Regions from separate parts of the Paenibacillus urinalis genome, predicted to be linked through region 3. Evidence: riboswitches for the same ligand, from Rfam matches in the RefSeq annotation. Region 3 holds a riboswitch; each other region holds the start of a gene.
What was found. A riboswitch is a leader RNA that binds a small molecule or an ion and turns the genes downstream of it on or off. The one in region 3 is predicted to bind cyclic di-AMP.

Region 1: it holds a riboswitch for cyclic di-AMP, as region 3 does, so the genes downstream of both, PUW25_RS17810 (C40 family peptidase) here and PUW25_RS00490 (C40 family peptidase) in region 3, are expected to answer to the same signal.
Region 2: it holds a riboswitch for cyclic di-AMP, as region 3 does, so the genes downstream of both, PUW25_RS02065 (hypothetical protein) here and PUW25_RS00490 (C40 family peptidase) in region 3, are expected to answer to the same signal.
Region 4: it holds a riboswitch for cyclic di-AMP, as region 3 does, so the genes downstream of both, PUW25_RS06050 (hypothetical protein) here and PUW25_RS00490 (C40 family peptidase) in region 3, are expected to answer to the same signal.

What each region holds. Positions count from the first base shown of each region.
Region 1 is NZ_CP118108.1:3,847,334-3,855,099, reverse strand. It holds gene PUW25_RS17835 (nucleotide sugar dehydrogenase) at 1-122, shown strand, start outside; gene PUW25_RS17830 (hypothetical protein) at 131-1,063, shown strand; gene PUW25_RS17825 (MFS transporter) at 1,293-2,510, shown strand; gene PUW25_RS17820 (cell wall hydrolase) at 2,658-3,299, shown strand; gene PUW25_RS17815 (cell wall hydrolase) at 3,613-4,263, shown strand; gene PUW25_RS17810 (C40 family peptidase) at 4,401-5,261, opposite strand; cyclic di-AMP (ydaO/yuaA leader) riboswitch at 5,266-5,404, opposite strand; gene modB (molybdate ABC transporter permease subunit) at 5,812-6,489, opposite strand; gene modA (molybdate ABC transporter substrate-binding protein) at 6,486-7,334, opposite strand; gene PUW25_RS17795 (substrate-binding domain-containing protein) at 7,494-7,766, shown strand, end outside.
Region 2 is NZ_CP118108.1:440,009-447,774, forward strand. It holds gene PUW25_RS02045 (threonine synthase) at 1-617, shown strand, start outside; gene PUW25_RS02050 (NAD(P)-dependent oxidoreductase) at 878-1,510, shown strand; gene PUW25_RS02055 (NAD(P)H-hydrate dehydratase) at 1,578-3,251, shown strand; gene PUW25_RS02060 (hypothetical protein) at 3,378-3,824, opposite strand; cyclic di-AMP (ydaO/yuaA leader) riboswitch at 4,189-4,366, shown strand; gene PUW25_RS02065 (hypothetical protein) at 4,501-4,896, shown strand; gene kdpF (K(+)-transporting ATPase subunit F) at 5,029-5,106, shown strand; gene kdpA (potassium-transporting ATPase subunit KdpA) at 5,179-6,849, shown strand; gene kdpB (potassium-transporting ATPase subunit KdpB) at 6,910-7,766, shown strand, end outside.
Region 3 is NZ_CP118108.1:99,352-107,117, reverse strand. It holds gene PUW25_RS00500 (M1 family metallopeptidase) at 1-1,497, shown strand, start outside; gene PUW25_RS00495 (hypothetical protein) at 1,510-2,331, shown strand; cyclic di-AMP (ydaO/yuaA leader) riboswitch at 2,615-2,756, shown strand; gene PUW25_RS00490 (C40 family peptidase) at 2,763-3,230, shown strand; gene PUW25_RS00485 (GNAT family N-acetyltransferase) at 3,355-3,852, shown strand; gene PUW25_RS00480 (c-type cytochrome) at 3,966-4,328, shown strand; gene PUW25_RS00475 (4a-hydroxytetrahydrobiopterin dehydratase) at 4,423-4,719, opposite strand; gene PUW25_RS00470 (hypothetical protein) at 4,961-5,254, opposite strand; gene motA (flagellar motor stator protein MotA) at 5,402-6,202, shown strand; gene motB (flagellar motor protein MotB) at 6,189-6,983, shown strand; gene PUW25_RS00455 (pseudouridine synthase) at 7,095-7,766, opposite strand, start outside.
Region 4 is NZ_CP118108.1:1,350,498-1,358,263, forward strand. It holds gene urtC (urea ABC transporter permease subunit UrtC) at 1-103, shown strand, start outside; partial or broken gene urtD (urea ABC transporter ATP-binding protein UrtD) at 63-866, shown strand; gene urtE (urea ABC transporter ATP-binding subunit UrtE) at 853-1,548, shown strand; gene PUW25_RS06030 (nitrogen regulation protein NR(II)) at 1,664-2,287, opposite strand; gene PUW25_RS06035 (urease accessory protein UreF) at 2,560-3,258, opposite strand; tRNA gene PUW25_RS06040 (tRNA-Leu) at 3,580-3,662, shown strand; gene PUW25_RS06045 (glutathione peroxidase) at 3,752-4,231, opposite strand; cyclic di-AMP (ydaO/yuaA leader) riboswitch at 4,606-4,829, shown strand; cyclic di-AMP (ydaO/yuaA leader) riboswitch at 4,968-5,125, shown strand; gene PUW25_RS06050 (hypothetical protein) at 5,266-5,679, shown strand; gene PUW25_RS06055 (HAD family hydrolase) at 5,874-6,545, shown strand; gene PUW25_RS06060 (serine hydrolase domain-containing protein) at 6,683-7,597, opposite strand.

The DNA of each region.
Region 1 (7,766 bases), 1.7 Mb from region 3:
TTGGCGTGCCGGTACTGGATACTCGTAATGCGTTCAAGGATTATCCGCTGCCTCACATTTATAAAATTGGCCATTCCGTACAACATCCGGTGACACAGCAGGAAGAAGCGGTACTCGCATAAAACCATCCATGATTAGAGGAGGAAAAGCATGGAATGCATATCCTGCATGGGTAAAATGGAGCCTCATGATTGTCATCGTTGTAGTTTTACTCATTCTGTATTTCATGCTGAAGTCACCGGTCATGGATGAGAAAAAAGCAACCTGGCTCTGGGATGCCTCACTTATTGAGCAGCATACGGAGGAGATCGTGCAATTCCTGAAAGAACAGGAGGTGGACACGGTCTTCCTCCAGACGCAGCAAGAAGTAAGTGATGAGGCTTATCGGTCATTCAACCGTTCAGCGCATGCTGCTGATATTACGGTTCATGCGCTGAACGGACATGCAGACTGGGCTTATGCGGAGAAGCGAAGTGAAGGAACGGCATGGATTGAATGGGTGAAGACCTACAATGGGAATGCAGCCCCTGAAGAGAAGTTCGACGGTGTTCAATTCGATGTTGAGCCCTACCAGCTGAGAAGATGGGAACGGGAGGAAGCAGCCGTCATTGCCGAATGGAGCGAGAACATGGAGGAATGGAGCCGGGAAGGTGCAGAAGCCGGGTTATACATGAGTGCTGCTGTACCGTTCTGGCTTGACTCCAGGGAAGCTCCTGATGGCAGCGGCACGTTCAGCCGCTGGGTGATTGACCGGTTCGATGCCATCGCCATTATGGCTTACAGGGACAGCGGAGAGCAGATGTATGAGCTGTCCAAGGAGGAGCTTGCGGAGGCGGACGAGCTGGATAAGAAGGTGTGGATCGGCGCAGAGCTCGGCCATACCGACGAAGGCGAGCATTTAACCTTTTTCCGTAAGCCGGTAACGAACATGGAATCGGAGATCGAAATTGCCGGCAAGCTGGGCACGACCCATCGTTCCTTCGCAGGACTTGCGATCCATCATTATGAGGCATGGTACCAAAAGGTAACAGGGGATTTAACCTTTGCACAAAAAAACGAGTAGCCAAGGAGAACAGTAGCTATGAGGCTGACTGTTCTCCTTTTTATATTAAATAAAGGTTGACAGTTTGGCAGAATCCATTATAAATAGTTTGATGGGTTATTTAGCATGAACTGAAGATATAAACTGGAGAAGGATGGGAAGAATCTATCCTAAGACCGGCGAAGCAAGATCTTTAGTTCAAGTGGATGTTGATTCATTCAAATACATAGATAGGGAGCAGAACCTTACAATGAGTAATTTAGAAGTATTGCGTAATCCGAAGCAGCGCAAGCTGCTGTTCAGCGCAGGGCTCAGCTGGATGTTCGATGCAATGGAAGTCGGCATGATGTCCTTTATCGTTGCGGCACTGGCCAAAGAGTGGCTGCTTACGCCGGGTGAAGTTGGACTCGTATCGAGCTCCACCTCCATCGGCATGGCGGTAGGTGCATTGCTGGCAGGAACGATGGCAGATAAGTATGGACGTAAGGCGGTCCTCATGTGGACACTGCTTATTTTCTCTGTAGCAAGCGGAATTTCGGCACTGGCTACAGGTTACGTGTTTCTATGCATTATCCGGTTCATTGCCGGGGTCGGACTTGGTGGAGAGCTTCCTGTAGCCTCTACGCTCGTATCGGAGTCTGTACCGGCCAAAGAGCGGGGACGAGCCGTTGTGCTGCTGGAGAGCTTCTGGGCAGCGGGATGGATTCTATCTGCGCTGATCTCCTTTTTCGTTATTCCCGAATACGGATGGCAAGTGGCTTTTCTGATCGGGGCGCTGCCTGCCCTATATGCACTCTACTTGCGAAGAGCCATCGAGGATTCACCTCGGCTTGAGAACAAGCAGGAGCTGCGTAAAGTTCCGTTTCGCGAGAAATTTGCATCGGTGTGGTCCACTGAGCATCGCAAGACGACGCTGATGCTATGGATTCTATGGTTTACAGTGGTGTTCTCTTACTATGGGATGTTCCTGTGGCTGCCAAGCATTATGCAGATCAAGGGCTTTGAGCTGGTCAAGAGCTTTCAGTATGTGCTGATTATGACATTGGCCCAGCTTCCGGGATATTTCACAGCAGCGTACTTCATCGAGAGGTTCGGCCGCAAGTTTGTTCTCGTTGTATATTTGGTAATGACTGCGATAAGTGCGCTGTGGTTCGGTAATGCGGAAACAGAAGTCAGCCTGATTCTGGCAGGGATGTCATTATCATTCTTTAACCTTGGAGCCTGGGGAGGAATGTACGCCTATACACCGGAGCTGTATCCCCTTAAGGCGCGTTCTACAGGTGTCGGTCTTTCAGCCTCAATCGGTCGGGTCGGGGGGATCCTTGCACCGCTGCTCGTAGGACTATTGGTGCAAAAAGGGGTCGCTGTGGAATCCATCTTCGTATTGTTTTTCGTTACCGTGCTAATAGGAGCAGCGGCGGTTCTTATCCTTGGCCGAGAGACTAAAGGGCTTGAGCTCGAAGATTAGGACCATTGTCAGATATGACAAATTTGTAACCTGTGATATAGTGTAGTTCGTAGGTGAACGTTTGTGTTCCGCCTTTTCAAGTAATGAAGTCAGTCGTCCTTGATGATACAGACTAACATGAATGAAACTGGAGGATATCTGATCTTAATGAAGAAGAAAATAACAACTCTATTAATAACATGTGCCTGTGCACTTTCCGTGCTGGGCTCAGCGGCATCAGCAGATGCGGCGACACTGCGCCTTGGCAGTCAAAGTGCAGAGGTCGTGGAAGTACAAGAAAGACTGCATAGCAAAAATTATTTTACGGCTGGAATCAGCGGTTACTATGGTAACCATACGAAAGCTGCCGTCAAGTCATTCCAGCGAGCTTACGGATTAAGTGTGGATGGTGTTGTCGGTCCTAATACGAAGTCCAAGCTTGAGGCTGTTGCTCCAATCAATAACAAGGTGCTTCGGCATTTGGCAGGAATTATACAGGATGAGGCTGGCGGTGAATCCTTGACAGGTAAGATTGCGGTGGGTGCCGTTATTCTGAACCGGGTTCAGAGCAATGCTTTTCCGGACTCCATAACCAACGTCATATTCCAGAAGAATCAATTTACGCCGGCAATGGACGGTAAGCTCAGCAGTCCAACGGCTGCATCCTATGAGGCTGCCCGCAGGGCGCTGACGGGCTATGATCCCTCCAAGGGTGCTCTGTATTTCTATAACCCTAAGACAGCATCCTCGTCGTGGATTAAATCCCGGCCTGTGACGCAAACACTTGGGAATCATGTATTTACGAAATAGCGGATGGATCCAATTCGCTTCTGTATAAAATGCAACAGTTTACTGTAAAGATGGAGATTGTACTGTAATTGGAAAAAGAATGATCCGCTGAAGGATATCATTAGTACTCGATATTGGTAGCTTTCAGCGGATTAATCATAATATATCTGCACTGACATATAGGCAGTGACATCATCGCTATATGAGGCGATTTGTATCCAAATATATCTAAATATACACTTATCTATATTTATAGATACATTCAATTGAATGCAGAACTATGACAGGTGTTGCTTCGGCGACACATTCAAACACAACTGGAGGAATGACATCAATGAGAAAACTGACAAAACGACTAATGATCTGTGCTGCGCTTCTGGGAGCGTATGGAACGGTTGCTGCACCGGCAGGTGCAAGTGCTGCGGTAATGCAGCAGGGAATTCAGAGTGCTGATGTGCTGGACTTGCAGGAAAGACTAAGCAGTATCGGATTTATGAATGCAGGGTCAACAGGATATTACGGTAAGGCAACGGAGCAGGCCGTTCGCTCCTTCCAAAAGCAATTTGGACTCAAGATTGACGGAATCGCAGGGCCAGAGACGATCAGCGTGCTTAAGAAAAAAGCACCGATTAACCAAACCTCACTGAATCAACTAGCCAAGGCCATCCATGGCGAGGCCCGGGGAGAATCCTTTGAAGGTCAAGTAGCGGTCGGAGCAGTGATCTTAAACCGGGTTCAATCGGATGCATTCCCGGACTCCATCACAGAGGTCATTCTGCAGCCAAGACAGTTTACCGCCGTAGATGACGGCCAATACAATTTGGCTCCTGATGAGACTGCGATCAAGGCGGCAAAGAGTGCGCTCAATGGCTGGGATCCGTCAGGTGGAGCTCTGTACTACTATAACCCTGAGATCGCAACCTCCGAATGGAGCAAGGAACGTCCAGCGATCAAGCAGATCGGTAATCATCTGTTTACGAACTAATCCAATATCATATATAAAAAGAAGCTGCCACAAAATTACTGTGGCAGCTTCTTTGCTATAGGTATCAATACAGAGCATACATAATGAACCCCTTTGCAGGCAAGCAGCAAAGGGGTTTTAATTATATACATTTCATTTTATAGAACTCTTTTTGCACCGACGTATTTAGGACCCCAATAGGTATTGTCCAGGCTGTCGATTTTTACACCGGAGGAACTGGTCGCTGAAATAAAATTATTGTTTCCTACATAGATACCGACATGAGAGATCGAGCTTCCTGTTGTCTTGAAGAAGACCAGATCGCCTTGCTGCAGGTTTCCTTTGGATACAGATGAGCCTTGGTTATATTGGGTAGCTGCTGTACGCGGCAGGGATACTCCGTATTTATCGAATACATATTTAACCAGACCAGAGCAGTCGAACCCGCTTGTGGTTGAACCGCCGTAAACATAAGGAACGCCGATGTGATTCATCGCTTCATTTACAATGCTGGTGCCTTTGACATGGTCGTTTGGAATAAGTGCAGGGCTGTATGTTTTACCGGTTGTGCTAATCATGGCCAGCATAAGATCCTTTTTCCAAGTTACGTCATAGCCCATGGCTTCTGATACAAAACGAATGGGTACATATGTACGGTCATTTCGGATGAACACTTGCGTGCCAAGACTTACTTTGCTGCTATTGACCATCGCAGTCGTCTGGTTGGTTTGAATACGAATGGTTGTACCGCCCTTGGACAGCTTGACCACCGTTTCTTTTCCGCTCTTAAATACTTTAATCGTATAGTTCATTTCGTCAGCAAGCATGCGGACCGGCACTTGTGTACTGTAATTCTGATCCAGGAATGGCTCCGCATCTGGGAAATCGATCAGATTACTGTTCACTTGAATATTTACCGTATTGGTACTGGATGAGGATGCATCTGCTTGTCCATTACCCATGATTAACCCAGCTGCGAGCAGGGATGAGAACAACATATATTTACCAAACTTCTTCATTCTGAAAATTTCCTCCAATTGCCTCCGAGGTTAGTTGTCGGGTTCGAGTAGAAGGTACTCTAGCATTTCTTAACTGCTGCATTCACCCCAAATGTTGTAAATCGTCCCCCGTACTATTCTGATAGATTCGGCACACTTTTTTAATATGAATTAACTGTAATTAATATATAATAAATTAAGGTTAAAAAGTATCAAAAATGTTACCTTTGTTTTACTTTTTGTACACCAATTACTGGAATAAAACATAGAAAGAACCGGATTTTTTCGAATAATTTCCGCTAAGTCGGGTAATAAATTGTCATTGATTTGAAACAGGTATCCATTAAAGTAACAATATTGTAACTAAATAAATTGTTTTCGGGACCCATTTTATATCCATATATTGTAATAATTCCAAAAACGAAAATATATTAATAAATTGAGCACCAAAAAACCCTTCGTTAAAATCAACTAAGGGTTTGGTTTGAACTATTATTTATGCTGCATACACTGATTTCACTGATTTCCTGCCGCTGCATTGGAGTGGTTCTGTTTATATATATATACAATGCTAATTCTTTTTTCTGCGTCCTGTCAGAAGCAGCAGCAGGAACGACATAAGTACGATCGCAATCGTCCAGGCCCAGGCCATGACCGTATTCCCGCTGTCCACAGCAATGTATATGGCAGTAGGGACGGTTTGAGTTTTTCCTGGAATATTGCCTGCAAGCATCAGCGTTGCGCCGAACTCACCAAGCGCTCGTGCAAATCCGAGAATATAAGCAGAAATAACAGAAGGCCAGATGAGTGGAAGTGTAATATACCGGAATACCTGCCATTCATTCGCACCGATCGAGCGTCCGGAAGCTTCAAGCTCGGAATCAATGGACGTAAATCCGACCTTCATCGTCTGATACACCAGTGGAAACGAGACGACAACGGCGGCGATGACACAGGCTGTCCATGAGAATACGACAGGTGCGGCAAAGATGGCCTCAATCCATGCTCCGATCCAGCTATTTCTCCCCAGCAGGACGAGCAGCAGAAAGCCTACAACCGTGGGTGGAAGGACCATTGGCAGCATAAACGCTGTTTCTAGCAGCAGCTTTCCTTTGAACTTGCTCTTGGACATCCATCTTGCAGTAAGCCCGCCCATCACAATCGTGATAACACTGGACAATAGGGCAACCAGTAAGGATAAGCGCACAGGAGCCCAGAAGTCATGCCAGTCAAATGAAGCTGACATCATTCAGGCACCGAGAACCCGTATTTAGTAAATACAGCTTGGGCTTCAGAAGACTGTAAAAAGTCATAAACCGCTTTTGCCGCTTCGGGATGCGCACTGTCCAATACCACACCTACAGGGTATGTAATTGCTGTGTAGCTTGAGGGATCGACAGTGTGCACGATCTTCACTTTGCTGGAAGTAAGTGCATCTGTTTTGTATACAAATCCGGCATCGGCATTCCCGGTTTCGACATACTGTAATACTTGCCGCACATCCTTGGCCTGAACTATTTTGGGTTGGAGCTGTTCATATAAGCCAAGCGAAGTAAGCGCCTCTTGTGCATAGCTTCCTGCAGGTACACTTTCAGGTATGCCGAGGGCAACAATCTTGATATCTTCAGCAGTGAGATCCTGCTCAGAGGACATAGGCAGCTCGTTGCTGCTGGATGTAATCAGTACGATCTCGTTGGTTAACAGCGTAGTCGTATTTTCTGTATCCATGAGCCCCTTATCTATAAGGGCCTGCATATTTTTCTCAGCTGCTGACAAAAACAGATCAGCCGGTGCCCCTTGCTCAATCTGCTGCTGAAGAGAGCCGGAGCCGCCAAAGTTGAAGCTGAGCTTTATACCAGGATGAGCTGTCTCAAAGCGAGGCTGTAGTTCCTCCAGTACATCAGTTAAGCTTGCAGCCGCTGAGATCGTCAGCTCTGTGCGTTCAGATGAAGGAGTCGAGGATGCGCTGCTGTCCGAATTGTTATGGTCTGCTGAAGGGTTTGGTGAAGAAGCATTGGGTGATGCACAGGCAGATATGAATACCAGAGCTAGAAGGAAGAAAGAAATCATACTAAGCTTCGTTTGTTTTAACATAATCTCCATCCAATCGATATATTTGATTATAATTAGATATAATTAAATATATTATATTGGTTCTTTGAACAATTACAATACGAGGGTAAGAAAAGAGTATGGTACAATCAATAGCATTAATCATTTGTTATTGCATACCTGACAAGAGGGGTGGTAGATGTGACTGATATTTCCTATACAACCGAGGAAATCGCCCAGCTACTAAAAATATCAAAATTAACGGTGTACGATCTGATTAAGAAGGGGCAGCTTACAGCCTATCGTGTAGGTAAGCAGATGCGGGTCGACCACTCTGATCTTGAGGCGTACAAGCAGCGCTCCAAAGGGGTTGGTCAATATTCTAGTGAGGAGACAAGATCTTTAACTCCGGTGATCGATGCTCCTGCGAATCCACCAGCTGTTCAGGTGACGACTCAGGGAGTAAGGCAAGTG
Region 2 (7,766 bases), 340 kb from region 3:
ATGCATCCACGCTGAAGGAGCCTTATCGAATTGAGGGTAAGAAGACGATGGGACTGGAGATTGCAGAACAGCTGGGCTGGCAGATGCCGGACGTTATTCTGTATCCGACAGGCGGCGGTGTCGGCTTGATCGGGATCTATAAAGGTCTGCTAGAGCTTCAAGAGCTGGGCTTTGTAACCGGTCGTCTGCCGAAGCTGGTTGCTGTACAGGCTGCAGGCTGTGCCCCGATTGTAAAAGCATGGGAGCAGAATGCGTCTGAATCGGAATTTTGGTCCGACTCGCAGACGATTGCCTTTGGTATTAATGTGCCCAAAGCGATCGGAGATTTTCTTGTACTTGACGCCATATATGAGACGGATGGAGCTGCCATCGCTGTGACAGAAGAGGAAATTTTGTCTGAACAGCGTTTGTCAGCCCGGTTGGAAGGATCGTTCATTTGTCCGGAAGGCGCCGCTGCTTTTGCTGCCGCACGAATACTTCGGGCTAACGGATGGATTCAGGACAACGAGAAGGTGATCGTCCTGAATACGGGCTCTGGCATTAAGTATCCGGAAACGATATCCGGCAATGTTCCACTGCTGAACCCGGGAGATACGATTCCCAAGGCGCTGACATGATCGAACTTATAATACAAATGAATAGCAGGAAGCCATCTCGCTCCAGCCGGGCAAGGTGGCTTTTCTTGTGAATATCGAATAATGTAAGGTGAGCAGGGGATTGTCTCTAACATTATTATGACGTATCTTTTTTGAATGAGAGAAGCATAACTAAGCTACGGAGCTTGAGTTGTAAACAATTGACGTTTTAATAGAGAGCATACCTGATTAATATAAAGTAAGCTTACGCTAGCATAGAACAGAAATGAGGACTGAATAATATGAATATAGCTTTATTTGGAGCAACAGGAACGATTGGACAAGCGATCTTGGAGGAAGCATTGGGCAGAAAAATGACGGTAACTGCCATTGTGCGGAATCGGTTTAAATTTAACGAGAAGCGAGAGGGACTCACCGTTGTTGAGGGTGACATTCTTAAGCCTGAATCGGTTGCTGAAGCCGTAAAGGGACATGATGTGGTCATTAGCGCATACGGTCCTGAATTCGGTAAGGAGGAAGAGCTGGTCGAGGCGGCACGTTCCCTCGTAGAGGGCATTCGAAACAGTGGAGTCCAGCGTCTGCTCGTCGTTGGAGGAGCAGGCAGTCTGCTGACCGATAGCGGAGTTCCGCTGATGGAGACTCCGGAATTCCCGGAAGAGGTTAGACCGCTGGCGCTCGCACATCGGGATGCATTTCATATTTACGAGGAGTCCGACTTGGACTGGACTTATTTGAGTCCGGCAGCAACGATCGAACCTGGACGCCGTACAGGCAATTTCCGAATTGGCACAGATCGTCTGATCCTGGATGAAGCAGGGCAGAGCCGTATATCGGTCGAAGATTATGCAGCGGCTATGGTGGATGAAGCGGATGATCCGTATTTCAGCGGGTCCCGATTTACCGTGGCTTATTAGAAGAGAATTCATCTTAGCGAGCGAGGGATCTATCTCTCGCTCTTTTTGATAGGAGGGGCTGGACAAGATGTATGTTGTAACCGCGAAGCAGATGCGTGAGCTTGATCACATCGTAATTGAGAAGATCGGCGTTCCTTCGGCAAGCCTGATGGAGAATGCAGGCAAGGCGCTCGCCGAAGAAGTGGTGAAGCTGTGCCGTGAAGAGCAGAATGGGCGAATAGAACGAGGAACACCGCGGGACCCGCTGCAGGAAGATGAGAATAACAATCGCAGGGCATTTGAGGAGTGGCGTGGTGTGAGAGGTACGATTCGTGCCGAGGAGACATTACGCATCAAAGACCGAAGCCAGGAACATTGGTTTATACTCATTGGAAAAGGAAATAACGGCGGAGATGGGCTCGTGTGTGCCCGGCATTTGCAAGAGGCGGGTATCAAAGTAACGATTGTTTATGCTGTTCCGCCTTCAGCACTGGAGCAGGATGCTGCACTTCAAAGAGACGCGGCAACGGCATATAGGATTCCGGCAGTCGTATATAGCGAGAAGGAGCCGCTGTCATTTCATGGCATTACCGGTATTGTAGATGCGCTGCTGGGTACTGGAAGCAACGGTGCGCCGCGCAAGGCTTATGCAGCCTTGATCCGTGAGGCTAATGAGAGCGGGCTCCCTATTGTCTCCGCTGATATTCCAAGCGGTTTAAATGCAGATACGGGAGAGCTCTATGAGCCTCATATCCGGGCAGAGATGACGGTGTGCTTCGGGTTGTTAAAACGCGGATTGACTCAGTATCCCGGTGCAGAGGCAGCAGGCCGCGTCAAAGTGCGATCCATTGGAATCCCTCCTAAGCTCGCAGCGGATCAGGGCATATCTGTACAAGTCCTTACAGAAGAAGTGCTGGAAGGGACGCTTGGAATGGATCTGGCGCTCCGAAGATCAGGCGAAGGGCATAAGGGAACCTATGGACATGTGCTGCTTACTGCCGGGACACTTGCCATGAGCGGGGCCGGGCTTCTGAGTGCACGTGCATCGCTCCGGTCAGGCTGCGGTCTTGCCACTTGGGCGCTGCCTTACGAGCTGATGCCGCATGTCATCGGCAAGGTGCCTGAGCTGATGCTCGCCGATGCGGTGAGCGGAAATGACGGGCTGTGGACGGAAGAGTCAGCAGAGCGAGTTATACAGCTCGCGGAGGGCAAGGATGTGCTGGCCATCGGGCCGGGACTTGGGCGCTTTGAAGGAGATACAGGGTGGCTTCGCCGCATTGTTGAAGCATGTGATGTACCTATTGTACTTGATGCTGATGCACTCAATATGGTCGCAGCAGGAGGGGAAGATTTCTTCTTGGGGATGAACCGGACTGCACCGCTCATTCTGACGCCGCATCCGGGGGAGATGGCTCGTTTGATGGGGATATCCACGAAGGACGTCCAGCGAGACCGGATCACCCATGCGGCGGCATATGCAGAGAAGACGGGCGTTATCCTTGTACTCAAGGGCTCGCGCACGGTCATTGCTGCTCCTTCAGGCAGCACCTATATTAACCTGACCGGACATCCCGGTATGGGAACCGGCGGTGCAGGGGACGTGCTGACCGGCATTATAGCGGGTCTATTGGCTCAGGGATGGAGCGCTGAGCAGGCAGCAGCATACGGTGTATATCTGCATGGACTCTCCGGAGAACGTGCTGCATACAAGCGGCATCATCCGGGAGGCATTATTGCCGGCGACATTATTGACGCATTGTAATACAGCGTATTGGCAAGGAGCCGCCGGTAAGGCGTCTGCACACAGATTTACAAGTCAAATTTAAGGACACGCAGAAGCGTGTCCTTTTTACGTTTAGTATTGGAGTAAATCTTGACGACCAGGAACTTAGAAGGAATAATACGTCAGCCCATACTCCATCAAAAAAGAACGAACGAGCAGTCTGGAACTGATAACAGGATGCAGCTCTTCATCCGCGTCCTGCATCATTTGCAGATCTGCGAGTGCTTCCTCGGCTATTCGGGTTCGTTCCATTCCCCATTCCTGTTCATGATCTGCAACGCAGAGCTTGGCCTGCTCCACGGTCAGCTCCTTCAGGATGGCAAACACAGAGATCCATGGAATCAGATCCCCGGGAGCACTCTCCTGTGGCAGCTCAAATTCAGCAAAGCCGTGTGCTGTCCCGCAGGTTATTTTAAACAATCCGCAGTAATGATATTTCTCCTCTGTCAAATAAGGAAGCCGGCGTGAATCATAGCGTATGATTTCCATCGAGCTGATCGCATCCGTTGTATAAGCAGGTACTGAATTATTCCCCATATAGGCGAGTGCCACGAGTATTCATCCTCCATTAATCATCCTCATTATTATGTTGATCATCATATAGCAAATGTCACAGACGAGTAAAATGATCCTTGTTCTAAAAAAACCGGTTTTTCAGCAAATCGGACGAAATGGATGAAAGTAAGCGGTTAATTAAGGGCCAATCTCGACCGATCGGACCTATATCTATCGTTGTCAGCTTCTTGCGCAAAAAGCAAGGAAAGTGGAGTTAGAGAGAGGAACGAAGAGGAAAATAAAGATAACAATCCGCTATGCGAAGTCAATGATTCGAAATTCGTCTTATATGAGGAGCGGACTTTCTTTACAGCACATTCGGTCAGGATTATGATTCTTGGCATAAAAGCTTTCGCCATACAATTTCATACCGCTTAATCCTTTGATGAATGAAAAGGAGCGGGGGAACCAGTGAGGTTTGCTATGCAGGCTTCGAGGGGTGAATCCTGAAGAGCACACCATATGTGCTTAGTACAGGTAGGGCGACTCTCACGCCCGAATCCGACAGCTAACCTCGTCAGCGTATCTAGAGAGACTTTCTTATATCCGAGCTCTTAAGTGGCAGCGGCTTGTTCCCGCCTGCCTACGAATAAGAAGCTGCGCGAGAGAGATTTCTCTTGCTCGGCTTCTTTTTATTGCCGGATGAAGGGAGAAACAGGAGGGGAATGCACAAATGTCCGTTGATGACGATGACGTCATAATTGTTGCAGCTGGGGGTAAGCCGGGCAGATCCTTTATAAAGACCCTGCTCATGAAGGGTTTGCCGTTTGCCATCTTGGTCAGCTCTGAGCATGAGCGTAAAGAAATGCAAAGGCTCTATGTGGAACCGGTCATTCAAGTGGATTCTTTCGAACAGGCACCTGAGCCCCCTGATTTCCACGTAGGTCACGTATTTCTGTTCGAGGAGAGTCTGCCCGTGTGCTGTAAGTACATCCAAGTCTGCCGGTCATGGACCTGTAAGCCAATCTATGTCATTACAGAGCGAAGCAAGCCGCGGCTCATCTACAGAGGGCTTGGTGCAACACATGTCATCTACAGCCGCGGCAGCGACTGCTCTTTCTTACTCTAAACCGGAATCGGGAGGTGCTAAACCAATGCTGGATTTTATCATGATCGTATTGATCAGCTTGTTGACGCTTATTTCAATCGGAGTTATCAAAGGCTCAGACTTAATCACCTCGGAAGGGAGTGAACAAAAATGATGTGGGTGCTGCTTGCTATTGCAGCTGCTGTATTCATTTATTTGGTCTACGCACTGCTTAACCCAGAGAAATTTTGAGACAGAACAAAGAACTAGATTCATTTAACAATGAATAAACGACATTCACTAACAGGAGGCTGATAAGTCGATATGTTAACCGTTATATCCATCTGTGTGACCCTCGCGGTCGTGCTCCTGCTGGCTCGCCCTGCAGGTCTATATATTGCAAGTGCATTCCGTTATGAACCAACCCGGATCGATCCGTGGTTCAAATGGATAGAGAGACCCCTCTATGCTGTCAGCGGCATCAAGGAGACGAATCAAACCTGGAAGCAGTACGCAGCTTCCTTTGTCATCAGTAACACGGTCATGATTGTACTCGTCTATCTGATCTTTCGGATACAGGCCCATCTGCCGCTGAATCCAAGCGGTGTAGCAGGTATGGAGCCGACGCTTGCTTTTAATACGTCGATTAGCTTCATGACCAATACGAATCTGCAGCATTACAGCGGGGAATCTGGTCTCAGCTATTTATCACAGATGATCGCCATTGTGTTCATGATGTTTACTGCTCCGGCCTCGGCCTTTGCGGTGGCGATCGCATTTATTAGAGGACTTACAGGCAAGCCGCTCGGTAACTTCTTCGTAGATGTCGTGCGAAGTATAACAAGGGTATTGCTTCCTGTCGCTATTGTCTCCGCTATTCTGTTTATTGCTGCTGGTGTTCCACAGACGTTAAAAGCAACAGCAGCCGTAACGACGCTTGAGGGTGGTGTTCAGGAAATTGCGAGAGGTCCAGTAGGTTCCTTCCTGTCCATTAAACAGGTGGGGAATAACGGCGGTGGATTTTTCGGAGTAAACTCGGCTCATCCGTTTGAGAATCCTAATGGATTCACGAACCTGCTGCAGATGGTGCTGATGCTTCTGTTCCCGGTCTCCCTGCCCTTCGCATATGGCAAGATGGTGGGGAACAAGAAGCAAGGGCGTGTCCTGTTCGTCTCGATGGCGATCATGTTTCTCGTGCTGATGGGGGTATCACTTGGTGCTGAAACGAACGGTAACCCTGCGATGGAGGCTGTAGGAGTTCAGCAGGAAGGCGGCAGTATGGAGGGGAAGGAAGCCCGCTTCGGTGTGGCCTTGTCATCTCTGTATTCGGTCGTAACGACCGCTTCCGAGACAGGAGCAGTTAACACGATGCATGATACGCTGACACCGCTTGGCGGTCTTGTCACTTTGGCTAATATGATGCTGAACACGGTGTTCGGCGGTATGGGAGCCGGCTTCCTGAATGTGCTCATGTACGCACTCATTGCTGTCTTTTTATCCGGTCTGATGGTGGGACGCACTCCGGAATTTCTCGGCAAGAAGCTGGAAGGCAAAGAGATTAAGCTGATTGCAATCAGCCTGCTGATTCAGCCGCTGCTTATTCTGGCTCCTACAGCTTTGGCACTGTTCACCAATGCGGACACGATATCGAATCCCGGATACCATGGTCTGTCGCAGGTGCTGTATGAGTACACTTCATCGGCTGCCAATAATGGCTCCGGATTTGAAGGCTTAGGAGATGCTACACCGTTCTGGAACATTTCGACCGGAATTGTCATGTACTTGGGCAGATATCTGTCGATTGTACTGCTGCTTGCGGTTGCAGGATCACTGGCTGTGAAGAAGAGCATCCCTGTGAGCTCAGGTACATTTAGGACGGACACCTATTTGTTTGCCGCGGTCTTTGTCGGTACCGTGCTGATTGTAGGGGCACTAACTTATCTCCCGGCGATGGTGCTTGGACCGATCGTAGAGCATTTGACGCTGAGCAGATAGTGTAGGGACGATTTTCATAAAAAAGTTGAAGCTCTTATTTGAATGGAGGAACGATCGTCAATGGGACAAAAGAAATCAATGCTGAACAAGAAGCTCGTGCAGAGAGCGATGCTTGAAGCTGTCTATAAATTGAACCCGAAGTTAATGCTGCAAAATCCGATCATGTTCGTCGTCGAAGTGGGTATGGTGATCACGTTTCTGTTGACCCTGTTTCCGAATCTTCTCGGTACGGATGGCTCACGGGGATTTAATCTGACCGTCACAGTGATCCTGCTGATTACTGTCTGGTTCGCCAATTTTGCGGAGGCGCTTGCTGAGGGCCGGGGGAAGGCACAGGCCGATAGTCTGAAGCAGACCAAGCAGGACATTTCAGCAAACAAGGTGGCTGGCGATCACATCAAGGTGGTCTCCTCCTCAGAGCTCCGTAAAGGCGATGTCGTATTTGTAAGAGAAGGTGAGCTGATACCGGGTGATGGTGAGGTTATTGAAGGACTTGCTTCCGTCGATGAATCGGCGATTACGGGAGAGTCGGCACCGGTCATTAAGGAGGCTGGCGGAGATTTCAGCTCGGTGACAGGCGGCACAAGGGTTGTCAGTGACCAGATCAAGGTCCGGATTACGAGTGACCCGGGAGAGTCGTTCCTTGACCGGATGATCTCCCTGGTGGAAGGTGCCAAGCGGCAGAAGACACCGAATGAAATCGCGTTAAACACCGTACTGATGAGCCTTACGATTATTTTCCTGCTCGTTGTTGTTACGCTTCCGTTTTATGCGGGTTATCTGGAAATCCAGCTGGAAATCCCAATCCTTATCGCTTTGCTGGTTTGTCTGATTCCGACGACCATCGGCGGTCTGCTGTCTGCTATTGGGATTGCAGGTATGGACCGAGTTACTCAGTTTAATGTGCTGGCGATGTC
Region 3 (7,766 bases):
GACGATGGCAATATGAACGACCGCAGTCTTGTGAAGGTTCGTCTGCCCAAGCCTGTCAAAGGGGGCGAAAGCATTACATTGAACATAGCCTTTGAAGTCGAGCTGCCTAAAATTTTTGCCCGGATGGGTACAGCAGATGAATTTGTCATGGCAGGTCAGTGGTTTCCTAAAATAAGTGTCTACGAGCCTGCAGGCAGACGTAATCGGACAACCGAGGGATGGAACCTTCACCAATATCACGGGAACTCAGAATTCTATTCCGACTTCGGAATTTACAGTGTACGGATAAAAGTACCTGAGGATTATATCGTCGCTGCAACCGGATTCCCGACCAAGCCTTATACGAAGCAGGATGGCCAGAGGATTTACCAGTTCTATGCTGATGATGTCCATGATTTTGCCTGGGCGGCTTCACCGAATTTTATCGTAGCTGAGGAACCGTTCTCCTCGCCGAATGTTCCGGGAGTGCGCATCAAGCTGTATCTTGATCCGGCTCATGCCGATCTGAAGGATCGCTATTTTTACGCAGCTAAGTCTGCGCTCACCAATTATAGTGAATGGTACGGAAGGTACCCTTACTCTACCCTATCCATCGTTGTTCCTCCTATTGAAGCGAACGGTGCGGGAGGAATGGAGTATCCGACACTGATTACTGCCTTTGGCGCAGATGACACCTCCCCCGGTTATGAGCTGGAGAGAACCGTCATTCACGAGATTGGCCATCAATACTTCTATGGCATGATCGCGAGCAATGAATTTGAAGAAGCTTGGCTCGATGAAGCATTCACCTCCTATGCAGAAGACCGCCTAATGGAGCAGGAATATGGACTCACTCCCAACCTCCCGCTGCAATCTGCGTCGATGAGCTCGCCGGCATCACTTACGCAGGAGGCATGGAAGTATGACTCTCATAATCACTATGCAGAGAATGTATACACAAGAGGTAAACTCGTCCTCCTCGGTATAGAACAGCAGGTGGGGACCAAGAAGATGGATCAGATTATGGCTACCTATGCAGCCAAGTATCGATTCAAGCATCCGACGACTGCTCAATTCCAAAAGGTTGTAGAGCAGGTTACCCGCAGATCGTGGGACACTTATTTTGATCAATATATTTACGGCAGCCAAATGGCTGATTTCTCCGTGGATTCCATCGCCATCAAGGAACAGGGAACGCCTGAAGAGCCAAGCTATATTTCCTCGATCCGAGTGGCTAAGAATGCAGGAGATTACTCCGAGATTCCTATCGTCTTTACGTTTGAAGATGGACATATGATCCGCAAGGTATGGGACGGTAAAGGTGGAGAAATCATCTACAACCTGACTTACAAGTCTCCGCTGGAGTGGGCAATGGTTGATCCCGAGTACTCCATCACACTTGAGAACAAGCATATGAACAACTACTTAAAAGCTGAAGGAGATGAAGTGTTGGAGACCCGGTTTAATATCAGTATTACCAAAGTGTTGGAGCTCTTGCTCGGAAGTCTGTCATGGTGAGGTGTATAGTTGATGAAATTTTATCTCTCCGAAGGTTTTAAATTGGTGAAGCGTCATTTTCTAATCGTTATATTCTTGTTTCTGTACCAGCTGCTATGGGGTGTGCTTCTGTACAAGATTGTATCCTCTGCGGTCATTCCCTTGCTTATGCGCTATCCGGATCCCCCTCCTCATGAGCTCAGCCAGATCTTGTTCTGGTTAGAGGGGCAGATCAGCTTGAGCACCAGCTCCACAGTCCATGAATATGTATGGCTGCTTGTCCTCATGTTTATTTTAAGGATGCTCATTACTCCACTGATTCGGGCGGGTCTGTTTCACAGCCTTCATGAAGACGCAAGCACCAAAAGCTTCTCCTTTTTTCGAGGGACACTTAAGCACTGGAAAAAGACATCTCTACTCTATCTCGTTGAGATCATCTTGCTGCTGCTGCCTGCCTACTGGATCCTTCCAAAGGTGCTCCCCATTCTCATGAATGCCGTCTACAACCAGAATCTTCTTCTGCAGGCGGCTCCTTACGTCATCTTATGGATCGTTTATGCCTACATCATCAAGCAGCTGCTCCTATATGTCCAGTTTGGACTGACAGGTAGTCGAAGCAGCCTTGGCGCCGTATGGATCTGCCTCCGTCATGCACTTCCTGTCACTGGAGTTGCCCTGACACTTAGTACGCTTGCTATTCTGCTGTTCAGTGCTTTCACGGCCGTATCTCTCATATGGACAGGACTATTAGCCCTCATTCTCCAGCAGTCTTACCATCTCGTTCGATCACTGATCAATGTATGGAAGATTAGTTCGCAATTCAGCATTTGGCGATCCAACAGCGAAGAGGCCTGAATTTATTGTCTCAAATAATATCGCTCCAGCGCGAATATAACGCTTTCATAGTAGAAATTAAGTCCGACTGCTTAACGTCAAAATAGTTTACAAGTCTCGCTCTTTTCCTAGAGTGAGGCTTGTTTTTTGTAATATTTTATCAAAAAACGATTGCCAAATTTACACAATCTCTGTTACAATAGGCCCAGAACTTCTAGTAACAACTTTGTAATAATTGTTGTAACTTTTACTAACTAACTAAGTACATAGTCTTACAAGAGTGAGCGACTTTCACAGGTGCACATCATTAGAACAGCCAAATTCCTGGCATCTGGGAAGCGGGGGAACCACTTTTATGGGTGAATTGATCTCGCAACGTAAGTGATCATAGGGGAACCTTCTACCGAATCCTTAAGCTAACCTCGCAGGCATTGGAAGGGGATTATTTTTTCTTGAAAAAGTCACTAACTGCTGCAGCACTGAGTCTTGCTATTGCATTCTCCATCGGAACAGGAAGTGCATTCGCCGATTCCAAAATGGACAAGGTCATTGATAACGCTAAGGGAACCGAATATAAATATGGCGGTACGACTTTAAACGGATTTGATTGCTCTGGTTTTACCATGTATGTATTTGATAAACTCGGCATCGATCTGCCTCATCAATCTGGTTCTCAATACAAAATGGGCAAGTCTGTATCCCGTTCTGAGATGAGACCTGGCGACCTTGTATTTTTTAACACAAGCGGAAATGGTGTATCCCATGTCGGCATCTTCGTAGGTGACGGTAAATTTGCACATGCTTCCTCCTCCAAAGGAGTTATTATCAGCAAGCTGGACGAGAGCTACTATGAAAAACGTTACGTTGGTGCAAAACGTATCATGAGTACGGAAGAATACGAAACTGCTGCATTAGATTAAGCAACATTGTGCTGGAACGAACTTTATAGCCCGAAGATTAGATTACTAAATAGTAATCCATCTTCGGGCTTTTTATATTATATTAGGGAGGACTATTTGATGAGGAATCAAAGGAGACGATGACATGACGCAGAAAGGCACGACCTTTCATGCCCTTTCTATGAGTGAAGAGCATGCAGCTGAGATCTGCACTTGGCAGTACGAACCTCCTTATAACATATATGGCTGGCTGCCCTGGGAGCAAATGAAGGCACTTGAGATTGAATTCGGCGACCCTAAGCTCCGAGGCACACAATATTTATCCATTGTAAATGATACCGGTGAGCTATACGGGTTCGCACAATTATTTCCTCTAGCCGGTGTGACCCGGCTTGGTCTCGGTCTGAGACCTGATCTGTGCGGGCAGGGGCTCGGAGCCCCCTTCGTAAGCTCCATTGTACAAGAAGCTGCTGCCCGGCAGCCGCAGAATGAGATTGATCTTGAAGTTCTCACCTGGAATAAAAGAGCGATCCGCACTTATGAGAAAGCGGGATTTGCTATTCATGATACCTATGAGCGTCTTACGCCAGAGGGTCCTAAGCTGTTCTTCTGTATGGTGTATACCGGAACAAAGCTCAAATAGACATGATTGTCTCTCCTAACTTTTGTTTAAATATTTACCATAAAATACTATGAAGCAGGTTCATGATCCTTTATAATAAATGAAGGATTGTACATAGTAGGAGGACACAACGAATGAAGAAATGGATCATGAGTGGGTTATTTTTCTTCGCTTGCGCTTTTGCCCTCGTGTTAATGTTTACGGTTCCAGGAAGAGAACATGTGGCTGAAGAGGAACAGCCTCCGGCAATGCCTGAGGTAACACTAGACGCTGCTGCTGCTGAGGAGAAGGCGAAGGCAAGCTGTATTACTTGTCACGGTAATCAACTGGAAGGCGGTATGGGGCCGTCATTGCAAACCATTGGTGCAGAACATGATGCCAATAAGCTGTACCAGATTATTAGTGAAGGCACAAGCGGCGGGATGCCGGCGTTTGAAGGTCAACTCACGGAAGAAGAGATTGCCAACCTTGCTTTGTGGCTGGCCGAGAAGAAGTAGAATCGTATAACTTAAATAAAACACGCCTGCAAGAGTCTGTATCTGTCGTCAGAACATACTCCTGCAGGCGTGTTTTGTTAATTCCTATTGCAGCTTAATTTTGCATCATTCTATCGTAAGCTTCATTATATTGTTGTGCTTCTTTAATATCGATCGCTGTTATTCCTCCATCATCCCATGAAGTGAGCCGCAGTGTGACCACTTTATGATCGATGGTGATAAAAGGGTGATGATTGAATGCCTCGGATATTAATCCGACTTCATCAACAAAGGCAATCCCCTTCATGAAGCTGGTAAACGTGAATTTACGGACAATCCAGCGCCCCTCTTCGTATTCCCAGCCCTCAAGTTTATCTAGATGAGCTTCTACTTCCTCTTGTGTAAAGACCATCGCTTCAATCTAACCTCCTTGATAAGACGTACTTACATTCAGCAGACCCGGTGCCTCACGTAAATACAGGCACTGCATTAAATGCAGTAAAAGAATGCTAAGCATATCAGCAAGCTTAGGTGCAATTCTATCTCTATATTTACTGATATCTTACAATAAGGAACCGTTTGCTATCTGGTAAACGGCTTATCGTGTTCCATCTTATCATGTAAGCGATCCTAATTCCAGCGCCCCATTAGCCCTAAATCAGGGCTACGAAATCCAGTTCATCCTCGCCTATTAATATATTCAGACGATGATTTTCCTTGTCATGAATCACGACTCCACTTCCCACCGTAATCATGGATTCGCCTCCCAGGGCGTAGAACAAATCTTCTGCAAGCGCTTCATCCACCTCGCGCCGGTCTGCAGCTCCAAGCCGCTCCCAGTCCTCTTCTTCCATCTCGAAGAACGTATATCGATCTGGAATTTTTCCAATGGCCTTAATCAAATCTTCTAATATGTCACTATACTCGCGTCCATGTTTTACGCCCATACGTGTGTTCACTCCATTTTTAGTATCGTGTTTCTATTATACCGGAAAATTAACCCTTCACAAAAATGAATAACGTGTCGATAAATATTATAAATCAAAGGGATATCTTGAAAGGATTCAGATTAAATCTCATGGATGAGGTGTATGATGGAAATTTCAACAATTATTGGACTGATACTAGGGTTAGTGTCCCTAGTTGTAGGTATGATCTTTAAGGGTGCACCACTTATTAATTTGGTGAACAACCCTGCAGCTTACCTGATTATTTTTGGTGGTACGGCGGCTACCATTTTTATGGCATTCCCCATGTCAGAGGTCAAAAAAATACCCAAGCTGTTTAAGATTGTCTTCATGAAGCAGAAGATGATTGATAAGGTATCACTGATCAGCATGTTCTCCGAGTGGGCATCCATTACGCGTCGCGAAGGACTCCTCGCACTCGAGGCAAAAGTAGACGAAATCGACGATAACTTCCTGCGCAGCGGGATGCGTATGATTATAGACGGCAATGATCAGGAATTTGTCAGTGACGTCTTGATGGAGGACATCCACGCGACAGAGGAACGACACAAGACAGGCGCATTGATCTTCTCTCAAATGGGTATGTATGCTCCTACGCTTGGTGTTCTTGGCGCGGTTGTCGGTCTTATCGCCGCCCTTGGCGATCTCAGTGATATGGACAAGCTGGCTCACGCCATCGCAGCTGCCTTTATTGCGACCCTGTTAGGTATATTTACAGGATATGTGCTCTGGCATCCAATTGCGAATAAGCTCAAGCGTATTTCCAAAAAAGAAGCCGAGCTTAAATTAATGATGGTCGAAGGTCTGTTGTCCATTCAATCTGGTGTATCCACCATTGCGATCAATCAGAAGTTGTCCGTATTCCTGACCCCGAGCGAACGCGCAGAGCTAGCAAGCAAGGAGGGAAGCACAGGTGAAAAAGACTAAGAAAAGACATGAAGAGCATGAAGAGCATGTAGACGAGAGCTGGCTGCTTCCGTATTCTGACCTGATGACCTTGCTTCTGGCCTTATTCATCACTTTGTTCTCCATGAGCTCTATTGATGCTCAGAAGTTTGAACAAATGGCGAGTGCTCTAAGCAGTGCGCTTAATGGCGGTACGGGTGTATTGGATAACAAGTCTGCCTTTCCCACCGATCCCAGCATGGACTTAGGCAACGAAACGACTCCGCCCAAAAATCCGGAGACTTCTCAAGAGGCTCAGCTCGCGAAGCAAGAGCAGGAAGAGCTGGAGAAGCTGAAGAAGCAGCTCGATCAATATATTAGCGAGAACGGGCTCACCGAACAGCTGGATACCAAGCTCAATCAATCACAGCTTATGATTACCATCGCAGACAATGCTGTCTTTGCTTCAGGGCAAGCGACAGTGAAGACCGAGGCAAGAGTTCTAGCTAAGAATATATCCCGCATGCTGCAGCAATTTCCTGACTATGATGTCATTGTTACCGGTCACACGGATAATATGCCTATCAACAATGCACAATATAATGACAACTGGGATCTGAGCAGCGACCGGGCTTTGAATTTCTTGAAAATTATGCTGCTGAACACGAATCTGGATCCTTCGAAATTTACACCTAGCGGCTATGGGGAATATCACCCTGTCGCGTCTAATGATACGCCAGAAGGTCGCGCCCAGAATCGACGCGTCGAAATTTCAATTATTCGAAAATACACTGGAAGCTCTAACACGATGAGTGTGGAGTAATTAAACAGCTGAATAGCGAATAGGACAAGTGAATGGATCCATTTGCACGGAAATAAACAAAGCCTCCAATCCTGTTGGAGGCTTTGTTATATGGTCATTGCTCGTGCTTGCTTAGATCAGCTTGTAATTCAGGAGATTCCCTAATTCCGATTTCTCCTGCTCACTTAATTCTCGCCAAGTACCGATCGTTTGGGAACCGAGATGAATGTTCATGATCCGAATTCGCTTCAGTTTGCGCACTTCATATCCAAACGCACTGCACATCCGCCGAATCTGCCGATTCTTCCCTTCCGTCAGAATGATGCGAAAGGTCTTGTCGGAGATGCGAGTCACCGTACAAGGCAGTGTTCTCTCACCTAGTATCTTCACACCGCTGGACATTCCTCTCAGGAAAGACTCTGTCACCGGCCTGTTCACAGTCACAATATATTCCTTCTCATGCTTTCCTTCGGCCCGGAGGATTTTGTTAACGATATCTCCATCATTCGTCATTAAGATCAGACCCTCTGAATCCTTGTCCAACCGGCCAATCGGAAAAATACGTTCTTGGTGACCCACAAAATCTACGATGTTTCCTTCAATGTGCTGCTCTGTCGTACTGGTAATGCCGACAGGCTTGTTTAATGCAATATATACGGTGTTGCCTTTGGCACGAAGCGGCTTCCCATCAACCAGCACTTCGTCCCCTTCCTCCGCCTGACTGCCAAGGACAGCCACAACTCCGTTGATTGTTACTTTTCCGCTGTCTACCAGCTTGTCCGCCTCTCTTCGGGAACAATAGCC
Region 4 (7,766 bases), 1.3 Mb from region 3:
TGGACTTGTCGGGGTGTATCATAATCTGTCCAGATGGTGGAGACGAAAGGGAGGTGCTCGAGATGCCAAGTCCGTTGTTGAAGCCGAACGAGCTACATCCTAAAAGGGAGACGGTCCTGTCCGTTCAGGACATAACGGTATCTTTTTCAGGCTTCGTCGCTGTGAACGGGATGAATCTTAACCTCATGCCTAATGAGCTTCACTTTCTGATCGGCCCCAACGGGGCAGGTAAGACCACGATGCTTGATGTCATTTGTGGGAAAACGAAGCCTGTGTCCGGTAAGGTGCTGCTTCCTGATGGAACGGACCTGACTCGTAAAAAAGAGCATCAGATCGCAAGGCTTGGGAACGGGCGGAAATTTCAGGCGCCCTCTGTATTCGGTGGTCTGACCGTCAAGGAGAATCTGGAGCTTGCTGATGATCAGAACAAAGGGGCTTTTCATTCACTGCGAGGTCTTCGTGGAGGTGAGATAAGCCAAGCGATGGAAGAAGTGCTCACACAGATCGGTCTCACCGATCGCCTCCTGGTAAGGGCAGGGGCGCTGTCTCACGGAGAGAAGCAGTGACTGGAGATCGGCATGCTGCTGCTGCAAGAGCCTCATGTACTTCTGCTAGATGAGCCGGTGGCCGGGATGACAGATGATGAAACACTGAAGACAGGTGAACTGCTTCGAAGTATTGCCAAGAAACGCTCTGTTGTCGTTGTCGAGCATGATATGGAGTTTGTCAGACAATATGCAGAGAAGGTCACGGTGATGCATGAGGGTAAGCTGCTGACGGAAGGGACGATGCTTGAGGTTCAGCAGAATCCTGTTGTCGCCGAGGTCTATTTGGGCAAAAGGAGGAAGCAGGATGCTGTCACTTAAAAATATTGAATCTGGCTATGGCGAGAGTATGGTGCTCCGTCGTGTTCATCTGGATATTCAACCGGGGCAGGTCGTTTGCCTGATGGGCAGAAATGGGGTCGGTAAATCTACTCTGCTTCGTACGCTTATGGGTGTTATCAAGATGAGTCAAGGTGAAATACACTGGGAAGGAAAGAATATCTCGGACTGGAATTCAGCGAAAAGAGCCCGTGCGGGCATCGGATATGTTCCGCAGGGCCGGGATATTTTTCCACAGTTGTCCGTGAAGGAGAACCTGATGCTGGGTCTAGAAACAGCTTCCAATAGAAGTAAGGTATTCCCTGAGGATGTGCTTGCTATGTTCCCGGTCCTTCCTACGATGTACAAGCGGCAAGGAGGAGATCTAAGTGGAGGGCAGCAGCAACAGCTCGCCTTTGCCAGAGCGCTGGCCGCGAGGCCTAAGTTGCTGCTGCTGGATGAGCCGACAGAAGGGATTCAGCCGTCGATTGTAGATGATATTCGCGATGTCATTATTCGGATCAAGAATCAGAAGGATACGGCCATTCTGCTCGTAGAGCAAAGCGAGGAATTTGTTCGCAGTGTGGCAGACTATATTTATGTCATGGATAAGGGTAGTATTGCGATGCATGGCAAGCCGGAGGATCTGGATCTGGCAGCATTTGAGCATTATCTCACGGTCTAGGTTTAAACAAAAAAAATACGGCGTTACCAAAAACACTCTCCCTGATTCGAAAGGAATCCAGGTGAGTGTTTTTTTTGACGCTGCATGAGCTATGTGTACACTGGTGTTAACTAGCTCATGGGCGATCCAGAATCCTTGCATATTGCGGATACAGCTTGCGAATACACTCAGGGCATATATCATGGGTGAATTCGGCATGTGTATGCTTCTCAACAAAGCTCTCGACGGTATTCCATTCATCTTCTTCATCTCTAATACGCTTACATACCGCGCAGATCGGCAGCATTCCTCGCAGTGTACGTATTTGAGAAGAGGCGTCCTGAAGATGGTGCTCAAGGTGTTTCAGGTGTGTGATATCAATGTGTGTAACGATAAGTCCTTTGAAGTCGGATTGGAGAGAGGTTTCATATAGAGACGCTTCTAAACGAAGCCAAACATAACTGTTGTCTCGCAGTATCCTGACTTCGCATACATAACCTGCCATGTCGTTGTTTAGTACTTCCTTGAGGTGACTGATGATGTTGTTCATGCTGTGGGGACACGTTCCTGGAAATGAAGCCAGTATATTGAAGTAATTAGAACCCAGCCAATTGGTGCTGGTAATACATTCATAACGGGACAACTTCTCGGGAAGAGGGTGGTTATACGAGCGTATCGTTCCGTAAGCGTCAATAATGACAATGGTTGACTTGAAATCTTCGGACGAGGTCTTTATAAAGAAGGGTTCGGCTTCGGGCAATAGTAGTCTCTCCCTATACTTATATTGACATTTTTAATGGATCAGAGATGTAATATTGAGATGGAGTTTCTTCCAAAAAAAGGTTGATGTTATTATATACGTTCTTGCGTCATCTAACAATCATTAATCACTTACATGCGTCGTTCTTTTGCGACAGCATAAGGTGGAATTATGACGAAAAAAAGCACGCTGGCAGAGGAGGGAGCCAGGCGTGCTTTAGATAGGGAGAGGCTTGGGGGGGCCTGAAGAGGTGAGCTGGAGGGGCACTAGGCTTAAGCTCTTGTATGTTCAATACCGGGTTCGTGGAAGGGGAAGCCCGGTATGAGGGATTGCATTGACAGAATCGAGTTCTGGAAGGGCTGAAGGCTTGCGGTTCTGGCTCTGTTCCATTCTTCTTCGAGGTCGCTGTCCAGTAAGCTGGACAAGGCATTAAGATCGCAGGTCTCGATATTTAAGAGTCGTCTTGCGTGAATCAGGCACACATCCTTGGCGGCATGAAGATAACCGGAAGCTGCATCGTCGGCGGTAACCTCAAGCTGAGTATTGATCCAGGCGTGAACGACGGGGAGTGAGCCGACAGCATCATATCGGTGGATAAGAGCTTCGAAATGCTCAAAGTCCATCCATGGATGCAGCGCTTTAGATAGTTTAATGAGACGTTTTCCCATGGCTCTGGAGGATTCACGTTTATAAACAGGGGTTCGCTTGACGTGAAGCATCTTATCAATAAGGGCGATTCTCCACTCATCCTTCTGCTCTACTGCTGTGTAGATGGCCTTGATTGCCATACCTTCCAATTGCACAAGACTTGGATGCAGCTCACATCGCATGAATGTCTCCAGGTCGGTAGTTGTTTGGATTGTACCTTCCTCGATGTATGACTTGAGTCCGAAGGAATGAGAGAATCCTCCGACTTGAAGTGAGGAATCAAGCAGTTTTACATAATCAAGAAGCTTATTTCCTCTGTTCACCAGATTCGCCCCCTTATTGTGTTAAACATCGTGATAACCATCTTGGGTGGAATTATATGTTATGTATATGTCAATTTATTATCGAATATCGCTATGTTTGATATGTATTTTTACATAAATATCCTTACACTGTCAATGAAAAACTGATTAACAACATTAAAATGGATGAAAGTCTGATTTTAATGTAACTTATAATAACATATAGTTTACATATTGTTCTCCTTTGAAGGTCAATTAATAAAATTCAAAATAATTACTTTACTTATGATCAATAGGTGTGTATAATATATTTTGTTGGCACGAAAATGCTGAACAAGATGCGCGGTCGTGGTGGAATGGCAGACACGCTATCTTGAGGGGGTAGTGGGTGTATACCCGTGGAGGTTCGAGTCCTCTCGACCGCATCATACGAAAGAGCTTGAAGCAATTGCTTCAAGCTCTTTTTTTTCGCTCAATGTAGGTGAGGCGTCAACAGGGGTATCCTGCAAAATTCTCATTTTAACAGCTTGGCGATATCCGCTTCAATCTTGTCCGGTGTCGTTTGCGGACTGTATCTTTTTACAATATTTCCGTTCTGATCGATAAGAAACTTGGTGAAATTCCACTTAATCGCCTTCGAGCCAAGTATACCTGGTGCACTGTCCTTTAAGTGCTTGAACAGCGGATGTGCCTCATCTCCATTGACTTTAATCTTCTCAAACATCGGGAAGCTCACACCATAGTTCATTTGGCAGAACTCTGCGATTTCATCATTTGAGCCCGGTTCTTGTTCGGCAAATTGGTTGCTGGGGAAACCGAGAATTTCAAAGGATTGGTCATTGAATTTGTCATATAGCTCCTGCAGTCCTTTGTATTGAGGGGTTAGTCCGCACTTGCTCGCTGTATTTACGATCAAGAGTACTTTTCCTTTGTACTCCTCCATACTTAACTTCTGGCCTTTGAGTGTGTTCACTTGGTATTGATAAATCGACATGCCTTCATCCATCCCTTCTATTGAAACTTATATACTCTTGATTGAAGCAGCTAAAGGTATTATGAAATTGATTCGTATTGATAACAATTTAATTTTAAACAATATATGGAGAAAGTCAAACAAAGCTTCTGTAAAGAGTGGATCTACTGTCGAAGGCAAATTTGGTCATTTGAAATAAGCGAGAAAACGAGATAAACTGAGAACAGATAAGCTGAATGCACAGAGGGGAATATTTTATTCTTATTCTATCCCAAAACAGCGCTAAATCGTCGTAATGAGCCCCTGAAGGAGCTTTACATCGATTTTCAACGGGTGTATGATTCATATCGTAAATCTTGAGCAACCGAAAACCTTATATTTGAGTAATTTCTCATTGCTATAAGTCGCTTAATTTCTGCCTAATATGGCGGAGAGCGGGGGAACCACAGTAAGGCAGCGTGCTTGATTCGGTGTGAGAGCCGAATGATACACGATGCATGGGGTGAATTCTGATCCGAAGATTCATATGAAATGTCATATGGAATCATGAGGAACAGATAGGACGACTCTCACCGTCCGAATCCGACAGCTAACCTCGTAAGCTGTACAGAGTTACACTAGAGATGTGGAAGATATGCAATACGCTTCCTTCACTTCCTTATCGTGAACATTCTTTAGTTATCTTCTGTGCTAACGTTTGAGAGAGGAATGATAAATCTTGTGAGCGATCAGCCACAGAGGTTTAATCCTCTGTGGTTTTATTTATGCGCTGAATTTTTGTTGATCCAAAAAGCGGGGGACCCAGATGTGGATGCATTGATCCATGGGGTGAATTTCATGGCTATTGTCATGAATAGGGCAATCTCTCTTGTCCGAATCCGACAGCTAACCTCGTAAGCGTAACAAAGGGAGAGGCAGCAAGCCGAGTAGTGCCTATGTAACAGGTCATGTTTTGCCATGTTCTGAGATATAGGTGGGAGAGCACCGGGCATGCCTTTGATCGTCGGTGTTCTTTTTTTGTTGTCTTTTTCTATAACAGGGAGGAAATGATTGTAATGAGTGATGAAGTTATTTTAGTTACGGCACCAAATGAAGCGGCCAGAAATTTTATTCGATTATTAATGTACAAGAAGCTTTCTTTTGCTGTACTGACGAACAGTGCACAGGAAGAGAAGCAGGTCAAACGGCTTGGAGTAGAGCACATTATACGTATGGATACGGCGTTTACAAGTAAATGGCTGCTGCCTAATGCGGCGGTAGGACGTATTTTTATTTTTGAGAACAGCTTGAATCTGACCTGCCGGTTTTTGCAAATATGCAGACCCTGGACACGTAAGCCGATTACCATTATTACACAGCTGAATCATCCTCGCGGAGTATACCGCGGTATGGGCGCAGACCACGTTATTTTTACAATCAAGGGCGAAGTAGGATTTCTGTTAAATGGAGAACGGGCTGCTGTTAATTAATTGATCTGCACGCACACAGCGATAGAAGCAGGAGACTGCGGCTAATGGCTAGTGTAGGTGCTTACTATACAGTTTGCGTAATTAGATGCAGGATTGATATACTGGAGTTAAAGGAAACATAGCATGTGAGACTCGTGATATAAGCATGGGTCTCTTTTTCTATATTTACAGATGGAAAGGTAGAGAATGGCATTATGGGGAAGTTTGATCATGTGAAATGGCTCTTTTTTGATATAGGAGATACACTCGTAAATGAATGGGTTCCCGTTGATCACATTATCGGCCAATTTGTGAGAGAAGCAAATGGACTCGGGTATAACATTACAATGGAGGACGTACGCAGCAAATTTATTCAGAGCTATTCCAATTACATCGCTTCTCCCATGCAGTACGCGATTTCGGAGCTTGTGCCTTCGGAGGAGGACAGAGCGTATATCAAGACTAGGCTTAAGTTTCAAAAGGAGCTCGAAGAGCCGTATGCCGAAGCTCGGACTGTTCTTGAGCAGCTGGGTGAGCGCTACAGAATCGGTATCGTGGCTAATCAAAGTCCGGGTACGGAAGAGCGTCTGGTGAAATATGGACTTCGTTCATTTGTGGATGTTATCGCTTGTTCTGCTGAACAAGGCATGTCCAAACCGGATGTGCGCTTATACCAATATGCGCTGAAAACAGCCGGAGCGGAGCCCTCGGAGTCCATTATGATCGGAGATCGTATTGATAATGACATTATCCCAGCCAAATCGCTTGGAATGCTTACGATTCGAATTATGCAGGGGTACGGGCGTTATCAGCCTTCCACTGGTGCTCAGGATACGCCGGACTATACAGTGAATGATCTAAATGCACTGACGGCACTGCTGCTATAAACATAATATCAGACCCTGATTATTACAGATGAAATGGCTGTGGTGTAGGAACTGCACTCCAATCGTTAGGACAAACTAACAGCTGGGGTGCAGTTTTTCTGCATTCAAGCGGCTGGATTATGAATGAGTCAGGCGGTTTATTCTAAAATAGGCAGGACTTCTTCCCACACCGCGTCAAGGATAGACTGTATACGATCTTCCTCACTGTTAACAGCAATCACGGCTCTCCGGTCCGGTATGATCACGAGCAGCTGGCCGTGTGCGCCATCCCCTCGATATGCTCCGTGAGAACACATCCAAAACTGACAGCCATAGCCGAGCGACCAGTCTCCTTCACCGACAGAATCAATATGCCTGCGAGTCGCAAATTGAATCCATTCTGCAGGCACCAGTTGTCTGCCCTCATAAGCCCCCTCATCCAGCAGCATTTGGCCGAATCTGCTTAATTCTTCGGTACTGATCACGAGACCTGCGCATCCGAGTGTGACTCCGAGAGGCGAGGTTTCCCATTCTACGTGATGAATACCCAGAGGCTCAAACAAACGGGAATTCAAATAGTGGTGGACCGTCTCACCGACGGCTGCTTGAATCAACGCCGAGATCATGAAGGTATCGCCGCTGCTGTAGGTAAACTGCTTGCCGGGAGGGCGGTCCAGCGGCAGGGACAAATAGTATTTTGCCCAGTCCTTCTCCGTCAGTGACTGTCGCTCCGGCAGCCAGAGTGGTGGAGCGTCATGCCCTGAAGACATCCGTAACAAATCATAAAGGGTAAGCTCATCAGGAGAGGGAAGCTGTGGATCCTGAGAGCGATAAGTGGTGTTATAGTTGAAAAATTCACCGAGCTTCGTATCCAGTGTGAGCTTTCCTTCCTCAATGGCAAGACCAGCAGCCATGCAAGTAAATGATTTGCTGATAGAATGCTGCTGACGACGTATGTCCTGATCCCAGTTCCATTCTCCAACCAGCCCGCCATCCTGCAGCACACGAATCGAAAAGACGTTTAAGTCTTGTGCTCTAATCTTCTTCTCAAAGCCGTTCAACGTACTTATCATAGGTTCCTCCATTCCTGCCCCGCCAGCAGTTATCTGACACAGGTTTCAGTGCAAGTCATAGCTTCGAAACGTTTAGAACGGTGAATCATTTTCCTAAATTAGCTTAAGTCCAGTACTCTGAATTTCGTGAAATATGGTATTACAGGCTCATTTGAAAGTCAATATCTGG